2 regions of the Paraburkholderia sp. RL17-383-BIF-A genome follow, and region 2 is predicted to be linked to the other one. Evidence: riboswitches for the same ligand, from Rfam matches in the RefSeq annotation. Region 2 holds a riboswitch; the other holds the start of a gene.
The links. A riboswitch is a leader RNA that binds a small molecule or an ion and turns the genes downstream of it on or off. The one in region 2 is predicted to bind glycine.
Positions count from the first base shown of each region.

Region 1: another riboswitch for glycine. It lies ahead of P0D71_RS17080 (D-amino acid dehydrogenase); the one in region 2 lies ahead of gcvT (glycine cleavage system aminomethyltransferase GcvT).

Region 1 covers NZ_JARESR010000013.1:64,817-72,953, reverse strand. Annotated here, with positions in the region: gene P0D71_RS17110 (YceH family protein) at 1-612, opposite strand, end outside; gene P0D71_RS17105 (lipocalin family protein) at 818-1,390, shown strand; gene P0D71_RS17100 (helix-turn-helix domain-containing protein) at 1,495-2,067, shown strand; gene P0D71_RS17095 (GNAT family N-acetyltransferase) at 2,074-2,601, shown strand; gene P0D71_RS17090 (PaaI family thioesterase) at 2,629-3,024, opposite strand; gene P0D71_RS17085 (LysE family translocator) at 3,066-3,698, opposite strand; glycine riboswitch at 3,908-4,000, shown strand; gene P0D71_RS17080 (D-amino acid dehydrogenase) at 4,191-5,402, shown strand; gene P0D71_RS17075 (BON domain-containing protein) at 5,584-5,844, shown strand; gene P0D71_RS17070 (acetate/propionate family kinase) at 5,847-7,007, opposite strand; gene P0D71_RS17065 (phosphoketolase family protein) at 7,021-8,137, opposite strand, start outside.
Region 2 covers NZ_JARESR010000004.1:124,020-132,156, forward strand. Annotated here, with positions in the region: gene gcvP (aminomethyl-transferring glycine dehydrogenase) at 1-1,750, opposite strand, end outside; gene gcvH (glycine cleavage system protein GcvH) at 1,824-2,204, opposite strand; gene gcvT (glycine cleavage system aminomethyltransferase GcvT) at 2,350-3,468, opposite strand; glycine riboswitch at 3,549-3,703, opposite strand; glycine riboswitch at 3,747-3,829, opposite strand; gene P0D71_RS06265 (YdgH/BhsA/McbA family protein) at 3,977-4,327, opposite strand; gene P0D71_RS06270 (oxidoreductase) at 4,523-5,572, opposite strand; gene P0D71_RS06275 (UvrD-helicase domain-containing protein) at 5,893-7,983, shown strand.

The DNA of each region.
Region 1 (8,137 bases), on a different contig from region 2:
GCGCTTCTGTTCGGCCTTGACCGCCTCGAACGCGGACAGCGGCACGGCGTCGTCTTCGGCGCCTGGCTGCGCCAGCTCGCTCGCACTCACTTCGCCGCACAGCAAATGTGTCCAGCGGTTCTCGCGCTCGCCCGGCGTGCGCGCGAGTTTCACGACCCGTGGCGGGTCGTTGGCCGCGAGTTCGTCGAGAAACGCCTCGACCGACGAGATATCGGCAAAACCATGCAGACGCGCGCTATTGAGCCGCAATTCGGCGGCGGTTTGCGGGCCGCGCAGCAGCAAGGTGGTGAGCAGCGCCGCCGACTGGCTCGGCAAACCCAGCACACGGTTCATGTTGTGTTCGAAGCGCGGCACGCGGCTGCTGCTGCCCTCCATCACGAGGCTCAACCGTTTCAAGCCGTCGACGGCGGTCAGCACCTCGGCTTCGGTGGCGTTCATGACCGGCGCGCGGCCGGTCTTCTGATTGCAGCCCAAGGTCAGCGCGTTGAGCGAAAGCGGATAGCTGTCCGGCACCGTGTGCTGCTTTTCGACGAGCACGCCGAGTACGCGTCCTTCAAGCAGGGTCAACGCGCGGATCGAAGGGCGGGAAGAAGTGTCGGGAGTGGAATTCATGGATGATGTCGCGGCATGAGCCGCCGGGTCTCGTGGATGTTGCCTTACCGTTGCACAGCCGGGCGGCGCTTTCTGGTTGGTGGGCACTATGATAAACGGCCACGGCCGCGAAGGTGTACCCATCTCCGCCACGGCCGGGCGCGCGCGCGGCCGTCTGGCACGGGGCGTGCTGTCACAGAACATCCTTTGCTAATGGAGTCGATCAATGCCCCTACGCCGTCAACCGGTCCTGCGCCTGAGCGCCATTTCACTCGTGGTCGGCGCAGTCTGCCTGCTTGGCGCGTGCGCGCTCAGCCCGGCCGGCAAGAGCGGCAACGCGCACGTGCCCGAGCCCGCGAAGCCCGTGGACCTCAGCCGCTATCTCGGCCGATGGTATGAACTGGCGCGCTATGAAAACCGCTTTGAGCGCGATTGCGAAGCGGTCACCGCAGAGTACGCCACGCGCGACGACGGCCTGATCGACGTGGTCAACAGTTGCCACCAAGGCGCGGTGAACGGTCCGCTGGACGTCGCGAAGGGCCGCGCGAAGGTGGTCGCCGATTCGGGCAATGCCAAGTTGAAGGTGTCGTTCTTCGGCCCATTCTTCTTCGGCGACTACTGGGTGCTAGATCACGCGGACGACTATAGCTGGTCGATCGTCGGCGAGCCGAGCGGACGTTATCTGTGGATCCTCACGCGTGAGGCCACGCCGGCTGCGAGCGTGAAAGACGCGCTGATCGAGCGGGTCCGCGCGCTGGGTTACGACACGTCGATGCTGCGTATGACAAGGCACGAGTAAGTCGCGCTCCTGGCCGGCTATCGGACGGTTGGTCCGCGTCAGCCGGACAGATCCGATTTTTGTCCTCATTGACCGATTTCCATATTCGAGATATTTTCCCGAATATGGAAACCCCACTCTCCGACGACAACGCCATCGACCGCCGTATCGCCCAGCGGCTGCGGGCGCTGCGCGCCGAGCGTAACTGGTCGCTCGACGATCTCGCGAAACTGAGCGGCGTGAGTCGCGCAACCCTCTCGCGCCTCGAAAACGCCGCCGTCAGCCCCACGGCGAGCGTGCTCGGCAAACTCTGCGTGGCTTACGGCCTGCCCATGTCGCGCCTCATGCACATGGTCGAGGAGGACTTCGCGCCGCTCGTGCCGCGCGACGCCCAGCCGCTCTGGACCGACGCCAGCATCGGCTTCCGGCGGCGTTCCGTGTCGCCACCCGCGCAGGCGTTGAGCGGCGAGGCGCTGGAATGCGAACTCGACGCCGGCGTGCGCATTACCTACGACGCGTCGCCACGGCCCGGCCTCGAACATCATCTGATCCTGCTGGAAGGGCAGTTGCAGATCACCGTGGACGGCCAGCGCCACAACCTGCAACCCGGCGACTGCCTGCGCTACCAACTGTTCGGCCCCAGCGCTTTCGTGACGCCCGCGCACCGCGCGGCCCGCTATCTTCTGTTCATCGTGTGAGCCAGCATGAGCGCGACCACCCTCACCCCTTTCTCCGCCGACGACCTCGTGCGTCATCTCCCTGAACTCGGCGCGCTGCTGGGCGCCTGCGTGCATGACGGGGCCAGCGTCGGCTTCGTGATGCCGTGTGGCGCCGACGAGTGCGAGGCGTTCTGGCGCGGCAAAGTGCTGCCTTCGTTGCGTGCCGGCGGCCTCGTGCTGCTGGTCGCGCGTCAGGGCGAAGCGATTGCGGGCACCGTGCAACTGGATTACGACACGATGCCGAATCAGCGGCATCGCGCCGAGGTGCGCAAACTGCTGGTCCATCCGGCGTTCCGCCGTCAGGGCATTGCGCGGGCGCTGATGACGGAACTCGAACGCCATGCGCATGGATTGCAGCGCAGCCTGCTCACGCTCGACACCCGCACCGGCGACCACGCCGAGCCGCTCTATAGCGCACTGGGTTATCGGACAGCAGGTGTGATCCCGGGATACGCGCGTGGCACGCACACCCATGAGTTCGACTCGACCACCATCATGTACAAGGCGCTATGAGCGAAGCGCGGGCCCGGCCTGTGCGCCTCACGCGGTCTTCGAATATTTGAACGTGCCCTGCGCGCTGGCGATCAGCAGCTTGCCGTCCACCCACGCCTCGCTGCGCGAGAAAAAAATCGAGCGGCCCGCGCGCTCCAGAAAACCCTTGGCGGTGACCAGTTCACCGAGTCCCTTGTCGAGATAGTTGGTGGTCAGCGACAGCGTGAACGCATGCCGGGCCGGGTCGCCGCTCGGCGCGAAGATGCCCGCATAACCCGCCGACGCATCGAGCAGCGTCGCGATCGCGCCGCCTTGCAGCACGCCCTGGCGATTGAGCTTGCTGGCATCGATCGGCATGACCAGTTCCGCGTAACCGTCGCGCCATTGCGTCAGGCGAACGCCGAGCGATTCGAGAAACGGGTTGTCGATGGGAAAGTCGGACATGAGCATGCCTTTGTGTTCGAGATGAGAGATGCAAGATGCGCTCAACGGCGCGAATCGAGCGCAATGCGGACCGCAAGTCCGGCGAGCACGGTGCCCATCAACCAGCGCTGCACCAGCAACCACACCGGCCGCCCGGCGAGAAACACGGCAATCGAGCCCGCCATGCTCGCGATCAGCGCATTGACCGTCACGCTGATGACGATCTGCACGCAGCCGAGCGCGATCGACTGCGCGAGCACGCTGCCGTGCCCCGGCGAAATGAACTGCGGCAGCAGCGACAGGTACATCACCGCGATCTTCGGATTCGCGAGGTTGGTGACGAGCCCCATGGTGAAGAGCTTGCTGCGGCTGTCGTGCGGCAGGTCGCGCACCTGGAACGGCGAACGGCCGCCCGGTTTGACCGCTTGCCAGGCCAGATACAACAGATAGAGCGCGCCGCCGAAACGCAATGCGTCGTACGCGTAGGGCACCGTCAGCAGCAGCGCGGTAATGCCGAACGCCGCGCAGAACATGTAGAACACGTAGCCGAGCGCGACGCCGCCAAGAGAAACGAGGCCCGCGCGACGCCCCTGACAGAGCGATCGCGAGATCAGGTAGATCATGTTCGGCCCGGGCGTGAGCACCATGCCGAGCGAGACCAGACCGAAGGCGAGCAGCGTTGTGAGGGCGGGCACGGCATTCTCCTTGGCGAATGAAAGTCGGACAGTGCCGCCAAATATAGCCGATGCCGCCGATTTCAGCTTCGCGGCCGGCTTGAGAAATTCGCATTGGCGTATGAGCCGCATTCATGTTCAATTGCGGCGCTTCTGGCCACTTCTTGCGCGGTGACTCGCACGAAACACTTGCGGCGAATTATTTTGAACGGTATCGTCGAGCCGTTCTGCAATGCAGCGCGGGAGAGATCGTCAGAAATTCGGACGACGCCGACGGAGCAACCGCCCCGGAAACTCTCAGGCAAAAGGACCGCGCAGCAGGAACATCTGGAGAGCGGCGCACCGGCATACCGCGTGCGCCCACCGAAGGGGATTCTCCGCGCACGGCTCATCACTCATGACGGGCCGGCCGCCGCGGGGAAGAAACTCTCAGGTACATGGACAGATGGGGCATCGACGCCGGTTTCGACATGAAATCGACACCGGTGATGCTCAACTACTCTGGACCATGACATGTCACGAATCGCCATTATCGGCGCCGGCATTACCGGCGTCACGACCGCTCACGCCCTCGCCCAGCGCGGCCACCACGTCACCGTTTTCGAACGCCACCGCTATGCGGCGATGGAGACCTCGTTCGCCAACGGCGGGCAGTTGTCCGCCAGCAATGCCGAAGTCTGGAACAGCGCGGCCACCGTCATGAAAGGCCTGCGCTGGATGCTCACGCGCGACGCCCCGCTGTTGCTCAATCCCACACCCACCTGGCACAAGTACTCGTGGATGGGCGAATTCCTGCGGCAGATTCCGCACTATCGGGCGAACACCGTCGAAACCGTGCGGCTCGCGATCGCCGCGCGCGAGCATCTGTTTTCGATTGCCGAAACCGAAGGCATCGACTTCGATCTCGAACGGCGCGGCATTCTGCATATCTACAAGACGCGCAAGGAATTCGATGCCGCCAGCAAGGTGAACGCATTGCTGCGCGAAGGCGGCCTCGAGCGCAGCCCGGTGACGGCGAGCGAGCTGCATGGCATCGAACCCACGCTGCACGGCGATTTTTACGGCGGATTCTTCACGCCGTCCGATTCGACCGGCGATATTCACAAGTTCACGCGCGGCCTTGCTCAGGCGTGCGTGCGGCACGGCGTCGAATTTCATTACGATGCCGAGATCACCTCGATCGAGCAGCCTGCCGAGGGCCGTTTTACACTGGCGGTCAATCTCGAAGGCGAATCGCAGCGCTTTGCGTTCGAACGGATCGTCGTCTGCGCCGGGGTGAAGAGCCGCGATTTTGCAGCCATGCTCGGCGACCACGTGAATATCTATCCGGTGAAGGGCTATTCGATCACTGTTTGTCTCGATGACGAAATCAGCCAGCAGCGCGCCCCTTGGGTGAGCCTGCTCGACGACAGCGCGAAGATCGTGACGAGCCGCCTGGGCGTGGATCGCTTTCGCGTGGCCGGCACGGCGGAGATCAACGGCTTCAACCGGGATATCCGTTCGGACCGGATTGCACCGCTAGTGGACTGGACGCGGCGGTATTTCCCCGAGGTATCGACCTCGCGCGTGATTCCGTGGGCGGGCTTGCGGCCGATGCTGCCGAGCATGCTGCCCAAGGTGGGCCGTGGAAAACGGCGTGGCGTGTTCTACAACACCGGGCACGGACATTTGGGCTGGACCTTGTCGGCCGCAACCGCCCAGGCACTCGCGGGCGCGATTCAGTAGGCGTGATGCGGCGGTTTCGCTAACGGCGGTGGCTCGACATCACAGCCGTCCCCAGATTTGAACTCCCCGTGCTGCGGGAGTTTGGGCGGCGGCTGTGGCGTGAAATCGCCGCCGTCGTCCAATGGCAGATGCTCCATTTCTGCTAGTGTTCTTCTATCCGTGTTACTCCGGTGGAGAACCCATGCCGCACGCCCGCACCGCAAAAACCAAGGCACACAACACACGCCTGAGCGACGCACAGATCGCCATGGAAGCGACGCGGCGTCTCGCCTGGGACGCCGCGGTTCCCGAGCATGCCGTGAAGGTCCAAGTCTCGCGCGGCCGTATCACGCTGCATGGCGAGTTGCAGCGCGACCAGCAACGCACCGCTGCACTCGAAGACGTGACGCGCCTGTTCGGTGTAACAGGCGTTCTGGATCACACTGTCATCAAGCCCGAATGAAGTCAGCCCTTGGTTGTCTGACGTAAAAGCGCGCGGCAATGCCGCGCGATCTGCTTTTCCTCTTCGGTGTGAATCGCCTTCACCTTGCCCGCCGGGTCGCCTTCGGTTAGTCCCATGAAAGCCAGTCCGTCGCAGACGCGCGTGCGAATCGCCTCGCTGTGCTCTCCAATGCCGCCGGTAAACACCAGCAAATCGATTCCGCCCAGCAACGCCGCATAGCCGCCGATCGTCTTACGCACCGCAGTGGCAAAGGCATCGATCGCGAGCGACGCATTCGCATCGCCCGCCGCAGCGCGTTTTTCCAACGCCTGCATATCGCTCTCGCCATCCGCGTAGCCGGCAAGACCGCTCTCGCGATTGAGCAGCGTCTCCAACGCGCCGGCATCGAGCCTCTCCACGCGCATCAGATACAGCAGCACACCCGGGTCGAGATCGCCGCTGCGTGTGCCCATCGGCACGCCGCCGGTCGGCGTCAGGCCCATCGACGTATCGATCGACTGGCCGTCGCGCAACGCGCACACGCTCGAACCGTTGCCGAGATGCGCGAACACCGCGCGCGCCGGCAAGTCGGCGCCGAGCCGCGTCACCAGTGATTCATAAGACAGCCCGTGAAAACCGTAGCGCATCACGCCGGCCTCCACATAACGGCGCGGCAACGCGAGTTGTGCCGCGCGCGGCGGCAGCGTGGCGTGAAACGCCGTATCGAAACAGGCGAAATGCGGTGCATCGTCGAAAATTTTCTCGGCCTCGTCGATCAACGCAAGTGCCGGGGGAATGTGCAGCGGCGCAAAGTGCACGGCGTCCTGCAATTGACGCCGCACGTCGGCGCTAATCCGCTGATGCATGCGCAAATGCGGTCCGCCATGCACCACCCGATGCCCGACCGCCGAAGGCCGCGCATGATGCTGTTGCGCAAGCACCTGCGCGAGCTTTTGCAGCGCGTCGGTCTGCGATTCCAGTTCGTGCTCCTGCTGCAGCAGTACACGGCCGTCGGGCGCCTTGATCCACAAACTGCCGTCGCTGCGTCCAATGCCTTCCGCGCTGCCTTCCAGCAGGAGCGATTCGTCGCCACCGGCGTACCGGAACAAGCCGAACTTCAGCGACGACGAACCGCTGTTCAACACCAGAATCGTTTGATCGTCAGCACCGTCTGGAGTGCGCATGGTCATGCCTCGCTCAGCCTTTCCACGTCCAGTTGCGGATCTCTTCCCGGTCGATGCCCTCAGCGTGCGCATACGCCAGATGTTCGATGATCTGGCCACGCAACCATTCCTTCGCATGGTCGCCGACACCGCGCAGTTTCGGCACGCGATCGATCACGTCGATCGCGAGCGAAAAGCGGTCGACCTGGTTGATGATCGCCAGTTCGAGCGGCGTGTTGATGTTGCCCTTCTCGTGATAACCATGCACATGCAGGTTGTCGTGGTTCGTGCGGTTATAAGTCAGCTTGTGAACCAGCGACGCATACGAGTGGAAATTGAAAATCACCGGTTTGGTGTCGGTAAACAACGAATCGAAATCGCGGTCGGACAAGCCGTGCGGATGCGCGTGCTCCGGCATCAACCGGAACAGATCGACCACGTTGACAAAGCGGATCTTCAGGTCGGTGAACTGCTCCTTCAGAATCTGCACGGCGGCGAGCGCCTCCATGGTCGCGATGTCGCCCGCGCAGGCCATCACCACATCGGGCTCGACGCCCTGATCCGTCGACGCCCAGTCCCAGATGCCGATACCCTTGGTGCAATGCGTGACCGCCGAGTCCATGTCGAGATACTGCAAATGCGGCTGCTTGTCGGCGACGATCACGTTGACGTAATCGCGCGAACGCAAGCAATGATCGGCGACGCTTAACAGGCAGTTCGCATCAGGCGGCAGATAGATACGCACCACGTCCGGGCTCTTGTTCGTAACGACATCGAGAAAACCGGGGTCCTGGTGCGTAAAGCCGTTGTGATCCTGCCGCCACACGAGCGAGGTGATCAGCAGGTTGATCGACGGCACCGGCTGGCGCCAGCCGAGATCGCGTTTCGCCTTCTCCAGCCACTTGGCGTGCTGATTGAACATGGAATCGATCACGTGCACGAACGCTTCGTAGGTGGCGAACAGGCCGTGCCGGCCGGTCAGCACATAGCCTTCGAACCAGCCTTCGAGCGTGTGTTCGCTGAGCATTTCCATCACGCGGCCGTCCACCGAGAGTTCGCCGCCGTCCGCGTCGCTCGGGACGGTCTGCGCGAGCCAGGTTTTCGCGGACGCTTCATAGATCGCGGTCAGCTTGTTGCTCGCGGTTTCGTCG
Region 2 (8,137 bases):
ATACGGCCGCGTAGCCGGTGGCCGCGACCAGCATTTCTTCGAGCTGATCGATCATTTCGCGGTAGCCGACGGTTTGCTCAGCCGGTGCGAACGGATGGATCTGGCCGAATTCCGGCCACGTGACCGGCAGCATTTCCGAAGTCGCGTTCAGCTTCATCGTGCACGAACCGAGCGGGATCATCGAGCGGTCGAGCGCGAGATCCTTGTCGGACAGGCTGCGCAGATAGCGCAGCATTTCCGTTTCCGAATGATGACGGTTGAACACGTGGTGCGTGAGGTACGCGCTGGTGCGTTCGAGCGCGGCCGGCACGGATGCGGTGTTCGATGCGGCCAGTTTTGCGTCGAGCGTGTCGACTTGCGGAATGTCTTTCGCGCCCGCGGCTTGCGCGAACACTTCGAGCAGATCGGCCAGATCGCGGCGCGACGTGGTTTCGTCGATCGACAGGCCGACTTGCGTGTCGCTCACGCGGCGCAGGTTGATGCGCTTCGCAATCGCTGCGTCGTGCAGCGCTTGCGTGCGTACGCCGGTTTCGAAGGTGAGCGTGTCGAAGAACGTTTCGTTGACGAGCGTATAGCCGAGTTGCTTCGCACCTTCGGCCAGCAACGCGGCGATCCGGTTCACGCGCAGCGCGATCGTCTTCAGGCCGTGCGGGCCGTGATAGACGGCGTACATGCTGGCCATGATCGCGAGCAGCGCTTGCGCGGTACACACGTTCGAGGTGGCTTTCTCGCGACGGATATGTTGTTCGCGCGTTTGCAGCGCGAGACGCAGCGCGGGGTTGCCTTGTGCGTCGACGGTCACGCCGACGAGGCGGCCCGGCATCTGGCGCTTGAATTCGTCGCGCACAGCGAGGTAAGCCGCATGCGGGCCGCCGAAGCCGACCGGCACGCCAAAGCGCTGCGTATTGCCCACGGCCACGTCCGCGCCCCATTCGCCCGGCGGCGTGAGCACGGTCAGCGCGAGCAGGTCGGCGGCGACCACCACGTGGCCGCCCGCTGCATGGATCGCTTCGGCGAGCGCGCGATAGTCGCGCACGTCGCCGTTCACGCCCGGGTATTGCAGCAGCACGCCGAACGCATTCGCGTTCGCCGCCTCCGCAGCCGGGCCCACTTTCACTTCGATGCCGACCGGCGTGGCACGAGTCTTCACCACTTCGATGGTTTGCGGCAGCACGTCGTCGGCCACGAAGAACACGTTCGACTTCGGCTTGCCGATGCGCTGCAGCAGCGTCATCGCTTCAGCGGCGGCGGTTGCTTCGTCGAGCAACGACGCATTCGAGATCGCCAGACCCGTCAAGTCGACGATCATCTGCTGGAAGTTCAGCAGCGCTTCCAGACGGCCTTGCGAGATTTCCGGCTGATACGGCGTGTACGCGGTGTACCACGCCGGATTTTCCAGCACGTTACGCAGGATCACCGTCGGCGTGTGCGCGTTGTAATAGCCCTGCCCAATGTACGAGCGGAACACCTGGTTCTTGTCCGCGAGTTCACGCAGCGCGGCGAGCGCTTCGGCTTCGCTTTTCGGTTGCGCGAAGGGGCCGAGCGGCAGCGTTTCGGTGCGGCGGATCGTCTTCGGAATGACGGCGTCGATCAGCGCGGCGCGCGACGCGAAGCCGAGGGCTTCGAGCATCGCGTGCTGGTCGGCCGCATCCGGGCCGATGTGCCGTTCGGCGAAGGCGTCATGCACTTCGAGCGCGGCGAGCGAGAGAGGAGTGCGGTTCATCAGACGATCCGGGTGTTCGAGCTTCATGGGTGTTCCTGGCGGTGCGGCTATCTCTGCGCGAGGGACGCGCCGCACCAATCGGGTTAAACGTAAAGGTGAATCAGGCGCCGATCGACTTGCTGTACGCGTCGGCGTCGATCAGACGGTCTTGCGTGGCGTCCGCGGCCGGCTTGATCTTGAAGAGCCAGCTTTCGTACGGCGAGGTGTTGACCGAGTCCGGGGTGTCGGCCACGGCCGTGTTCGCTTCGATGATTTCGCCCGAGACCGGCGCATAGATATCGGAAGCGGCTTTCACCGATTCGATCACGGCGACGGTGTCGCCAGCGGTCACGGTTTTGCCCAGTTCCTGGACTTCGAAGAAGACGATATCGCCGAGCGCTTCCTGCGCGTGGTCGGTGATGCCGACCGTCAGCGTGCCGTCCGCTTCGGTACGGACCCATTCGTGCGATTCGGTGTATTTTAGATCGGCCGGGATGCTCATCGGATGCTCCTATGCGGTGTGATTCGGTAATGACTTAAAGGGCCCCCAAACCTGTCGCTTCGCGCCAGGTTCCCCCGAGGGGGAACAAGAAAACTTGGGGCGGCCCGGCGTTTTCTTGTGAAGGTTTGCGCACGCGCCGGCTTGCTTAAACCGCGAGCACTTTGCCGTTGCGCACGAACGGCAGTTTTACCACGCTTGCGGGAACGTTCTTGTCACGAATTTGAACGTGAACGGTGTCGCCCGGCTGCACGCCTTTCGGCACGCGCGCAAAGGCGATCGATTCCTGCATGGTCGGGGAAAACGTGCCGCTGGTGATTTCGCCTTCGCCTTGCGGCGTGACGACTTTCTGATGAGCACGCAGCACGCCTGCTGCCTTGCCGTTGTCCTTCAGCAGGATCAGGCCGACGAACGCGGCCTGCGAACCGTCCGCTTCCAGCTTGCCCTTGCCGACGAAGTCGCGCGGCGAGGTGAGGTCGACCGTCCAGGCGAGGCCGGCGTCGAGCGGCGAGACGTTGTCGTCCATGTCCTGGCCGTACAGGTTCATGCCGGCTTCGAGGCGCAGCGTGTCGCGCGCGCCGAGTCCGGCCGGGCGCACGCCTTGCGCTTGCAGCGCGTTCCACAGCGCTTCGACGTGATCTGCGGGGACGATGATTTCGAAGCCGTCTTCGCCGGTATACCCCGTGCGGGCTACGGTCAATTCGCCGAACGGCGTGTCTTCGATGCGGGCGGCGTTGAACGGCTTCAGCGCTTCGGTGGCGGCGCGCGCGGCCGGCACGGTTTGCCAGACTTTTTCGCGAGCATTCGGGCCTTGCACGGCGACGATCGCGTAGTCGCGGCGCGGCGTGATGGTCAGGCCGAAGCTGCCTTCGGCGTTGAGCTGGCCGAACCAGGCGATGTCTTTGTCGGCGGTGCCGGCGTTGACGACCACGCGGAAGTGATCTTCGCCGAAGTAATAGACGATCAGGTCGTCGATCACGCCGCCGTTCGGGTTCAACAGACAGGAGTACAGCGCGCGGCCGGGCGTTTGCAGCTTGGCGACGTTATTGGCCAGCGCATATTCGAAGAAGGCGCGCACGCGCTCGCCGGTGAAATCGACGACGCACATGTGCGAGACGTCGAACATGCCGGCGTCGGTACGCACGGCGCGGTGTTCGTCGATTTGCGAGCCGTAGTTGACGGGCATGTCCCAGCCGCCAAAATCGACCATGCGGGCATTGAGCGCACGATGGGTGGCGTTGAGCGGGGTGTGTTTGAGTTCGGTCATGGGGCCTCGGGCATCTCGCGAAACAAAAAAGGCCATGCGGCGCTACGCCTCGCGGCCTTTTAGCTGCGAGCGATGCGTTGCATGGCCCCTCTGTCCTCGATACCTGAGAGATTGCGTTGCCGTGAGAATGTGAATTCGTCACGGTGAAACGCGCGCCCCTTCGGTGGGCAGCCTGCCAGATCCGCTCGATTTATAACGACGCAGACGGCTACTGCCGCTCTCCAGAGTGCGAAAAACCTGTGCGCTGAGCTTGGTTCAACGCGGGTTCTTCGACGCGGTCGGTCCTTTTGCCTGAGAGTTTGCGGGTGTGCCCCTTCGGCGGCGCGGCCTGCGGTTTCCTGCGGCCAGCGCGCTCTCCCGACGCGTGCGGCGAATGTACGCGAGGGCCGGGGGCTTGTCAAATCTGGGCCCGCGAGCGGCACGGCGGTTGACGCGGCGTCTTGCCCTCGCCAAAAAAGCGCGGGACGCGATGCCCGCGCTTGCACTGCTTCGGCGCCTGAGCGCGCGATTATTCGCCGATGGCGTGTGCCGCGTTGTCCAGTTCCTGATTCAGCACGCGCTGTTCGTCGCTGGACAGGCCACCGCCGTGTTGCGCGGCCATGTCATGCGCTTCCTGACGGATCACGTCGAGGCGATGGTGCAGCGCGCCGCCTTGCGGGGGCGGGTAGTAGCCCTGATTCACGCGATTGTCGATACGGCGGCTGAGATTCTCGATGCGGCCGTCGACCTGGCGCAGGCGCTGATCCGCGATCTGCTGCGGGTTGGGGCGCGGTGCCGGCGCGGGTTGAGGCGTCACCACACAGGCGGCGAGCGAACTGAGCAGGGCGCACGCGGCGAGCGCGCGGATAGTACGGGGCATGAACTCTCCGGAAGTCATAGTCGTTTTGTCTTGCTACTTGGGTAGCAACGGCTGACTGCCGGAGCGCGCTGACCGGCGGCGCGTTCTTATTTGTAACGTTATGTTCCTTTCGGGCCTGTCAGGATCGTGGCCCGCGCGGGAGGCGGCAAGTGCCATTTTAGGTACACAAGGCGTTTCGACGCGCGGGCAAACAGTTCAGCGAACGCGCTCGAACGGCAGCCGGACGCCTTCTTCCGAACTCCGGGCGGCGAGTTCGATAATTGTCATTACGTCCACAGCGTCCTGAGCGCTGACCGGGAACTTCACGCCGTTCTGGATGGCGTCGGCCACGGCGATATAGAAGCCAACGTAATCTCCATTACGCGTCGGCAGCTCGCGCTCGACTTCCTGATCGCCTTCCAGTACGCGCAGCAACCCGGCCGCATTGCCCGCGCCGAAGCCTTCGTCGCCGGGCCGCAGGCCGGCTTTCAATTGATCTTCCTGCGTGTCGAGCCCGGTTTTCACATAGCTGCCGCGCGTGCCGTGGATCGAGAAGCGCGGCGCGACCAGCGCGGTCAACGCGCTGGCGTGCAACACCACTTCGAACTCACTGTAGCCGAGCTGGATATGCACGTAGTCCGGTGCGCTGGCATTGTCGCGATGCGTGCGCACGGTGGCCGACACGCTCTGCGGCGTGCCGAACAGGGCCAACGCCTGGTCGACCAGATGCGGCCCCAGGTCCAGCAGCAGACCGCCGCCTCGCGACGCTTCCTCACGCCAACGCTGCCGCACCTCCGGCCGGAAACGGTCAAAATGCGATTCGTATTGCGTGATCCGTCCCAATTCGCCGCTCGCGAGCAGATCGCGCACGGTCAGAAAATCACCGTCCCAGCGACGATTGTGAAACGGCATGAAGAGCTTGCAGCGGGCGAGTGCGATGTTGGCCAGCGTGCGGGCGTCGGCGGCATTCAGCGTGACCGGCTTGTCGACCACCACGTGTTTGCCCGCTTCCAGCGTGCGGCGCGCCAGCTCGAAGTGCGTGTCGTTCGGCGTGGCGATCACGACGCAGTCGATGTCGTCGAGCGCGAGCAGCGCGTCGAGGTCGGCCACCACCTTCGTGTGCGGATAGTCGGCGAGCGCGCGCTCGGGCTGGCTCGTGGCGATGGCCGCAACGCTCGCGCGGCCGCAGTGCGCGATTACCGGCGCGTGAAAGGTCGCGCCGGCGAAACCGTAACCCATCAATCCAATCTTCAGCGATGCGGACATGCGTGTCTTCCTGCAAAAACGGCGCGCCGCTTTGCCACCGTGGCGGCGGCGCGCAACACCGCAATTGTGGCATGTCCTGAAGGTGGATCGTCGGCGTCGTGGTGGTACTGGTCGCCGTCATGGGGCGCGGGCATTGGTTGCGTACATCCGTGTTAACATCGCTCCTCTCGCGCGTTTGCGAAGCGGGCCAGAACACCCTCCGCACCGTGCGGGGCGCCTGTTCCGGCACGGCGCCGCGCAGCATGCCCCCGGGCCTTCGGCCGGCGTTTCGCCACCGCGCCCTCAACCGCCGCTTTAACCGCATCACCCATCCACAGACGATGTCCGCAGGCCTGAACCCCGCTCAAAATGAAGCGGTCCGTTATCTCGACGGTCCGTGTCTCGTGCTCGCCGGCGCAGGCAGCGGCAAGACGCGCGTGATCACGCAGAAAATCGCGCATCTGATCGAGGCCAAGGGCTTCGAGCCGCGCCACATCGCCGCCGTCACGTTCACGAACAAGGCCGCGCTGGAAATGCGCGAGCGCGTGGGCAAGCTGCTCGAAGGCAAGACGCTCACCACGCCCGGCAAGGAAGGCCGCAAAGTGCCCGTCAATCAGTTGACGGTCTGCACCTTCCACTCGCTCGGCGTGCAGATTCTGCGGCAGGAAGCGGAACACGTCGGCCTGAAGCCGCAGTTCTCGATCATGGATTCGGACGACTGCTTCGGCATGATCCAGGAACAGGTCGGCTCGACGGACAAGGGTTTCATCCGCAAGATCCAATCGATCATCTCGCTGTGGAAGAACGGCATGATCATGCCCGAGCAGGCGATCGCCATTGCCGCGAACGAGGACGAGCATCAGGCCGCGATTGTCTATCGCAACTACGTGGCGACGCTGCATGCCTATCAGGCGGTGGATTTCGACGATCTGATCCGCCTGCCCGCCGAACTGTTCGAGAAGAACGAACAGGTGCGCGACCGCTGGCAGAACAAGCTGCGCTATCTGCTGATCGACGAATATCAGGACACCAACGCCTGTCAGTACGAACTGGTGAAACTGCTGGCCGGCAAGCGCGCGGCGTTCACGGCGGTCGGCGACGACGATCAGGCCATTTACGGCTGGCGCGGCGCGACGCTCGAAAATCTCGGGCAGCTCAGCAAGGATTTTCCGAAGCTGCATCTGATCAAGCTGGAGCAGAACTACCGCTCGACGGTGCGCATTCTGACGGCCGCGAACAACGTGATCGCGAACAATCCAAAGCTGTTCGAAAAGAAGCTGTGGTCCGAACACGGCATGGGCGACACGATCACCGTCACGCCGTGCAACGACGAAGAACACGAGGCCGAGTCCGTGGTGTTCCGTTTGTCGGCGCACAAGTTCGAGCGGCGCGCGAATTTCCGCGACTACGCGATCCTGTATCGCGGCAATTTCCAGGCGCGCATCTTCGAACAGGTGTTGCGGCGTGAGCGGATTCCGTATGTGCTGTCCGGCGGCCAATCGTTCTTCGACAAGGCGGAGATCAAGGACATCTGCGCCTATCTGCGTCTGATCGCCAACGCGAACGACGACCCCGCGTTCATCCGCGCGATCACCACGCCGCGCCGCGGCGTCGGCAATACCACGCTCGAGGCGCTCGGCTCGTTCGCAGGACAGGCCAAGGTGTCGCTGTTCGAAGCGGTGTACATGGGCGGCATCGAGGCGCGTCTGTCGCCGCGGCAGATCGAACCGATGCGCGTGTTCTGCGACTTCATGCAGCGCCTCACCGACCGCGCCGAGAAAGACGCCGCCGGCACGCTGCTCGACGAACTGATGGACGCCATCCACTACGAAGCCTATCTGTACGACGCGTTCGACGAACGTCAGGCGCAGTCCAAGTGGCAGAACGTGCTGGAGTTCATGGAGTGGCTGAAGCGCAAAGGCACCAAGGCTGAGCCGACGGGCGCCGCGGCCGACGAAGCCACCGGCTACGACACCGCCGACGGTCTCGGCGACACTGGCAAGAATCTGCTCGGTCTGATCCAGACCGTCGCGCTCATGTCGATGCTCGAAGGCCGCGAGGAAGATCCCGACGCGGTGCGGCTCTCAACGGTGCATGCGTCGAAGGGCCTGGAGTATCCGCACGTGTTTCTGGTTGGTGTCGAAGAAGGCATCATGCCGCATCGCGGCGGTCCCGACGACGAGCCGATCGACGACGCGCGCATCGAAGAAGAGCGCCGGCTGATGTACGTCGCGATCACGCGTGCGCAGCGCAGTTTGCATCTGAACTGGTGCAAGAAGCGCAAGCGCGCGCGAGAAACGGTGGTGTGCGAGCCGTCGCGCTTCATTCCCGAAATGTTGCTCGACGACGCTCCCCCGCCGACGCCCGAAGAAGCGCCGATGTCGCCGAAAGACCGGCTTGCCAGTTTGAAGGCGCTGTTGCAGAAGCCTTGAGGGAGTGTCGCGAATACCGAGGCAAAAGACGCGCGTTCAGCGCGCGTGAGTGAGTGTCGAAATCGGGCACCTGGGTAGCGCGCTTCAGCGATGGCCGATAAAAAAATCCCTGCACCGCGTCACCGTGGGCAGGGATTTTTTACGACCTGGCAGA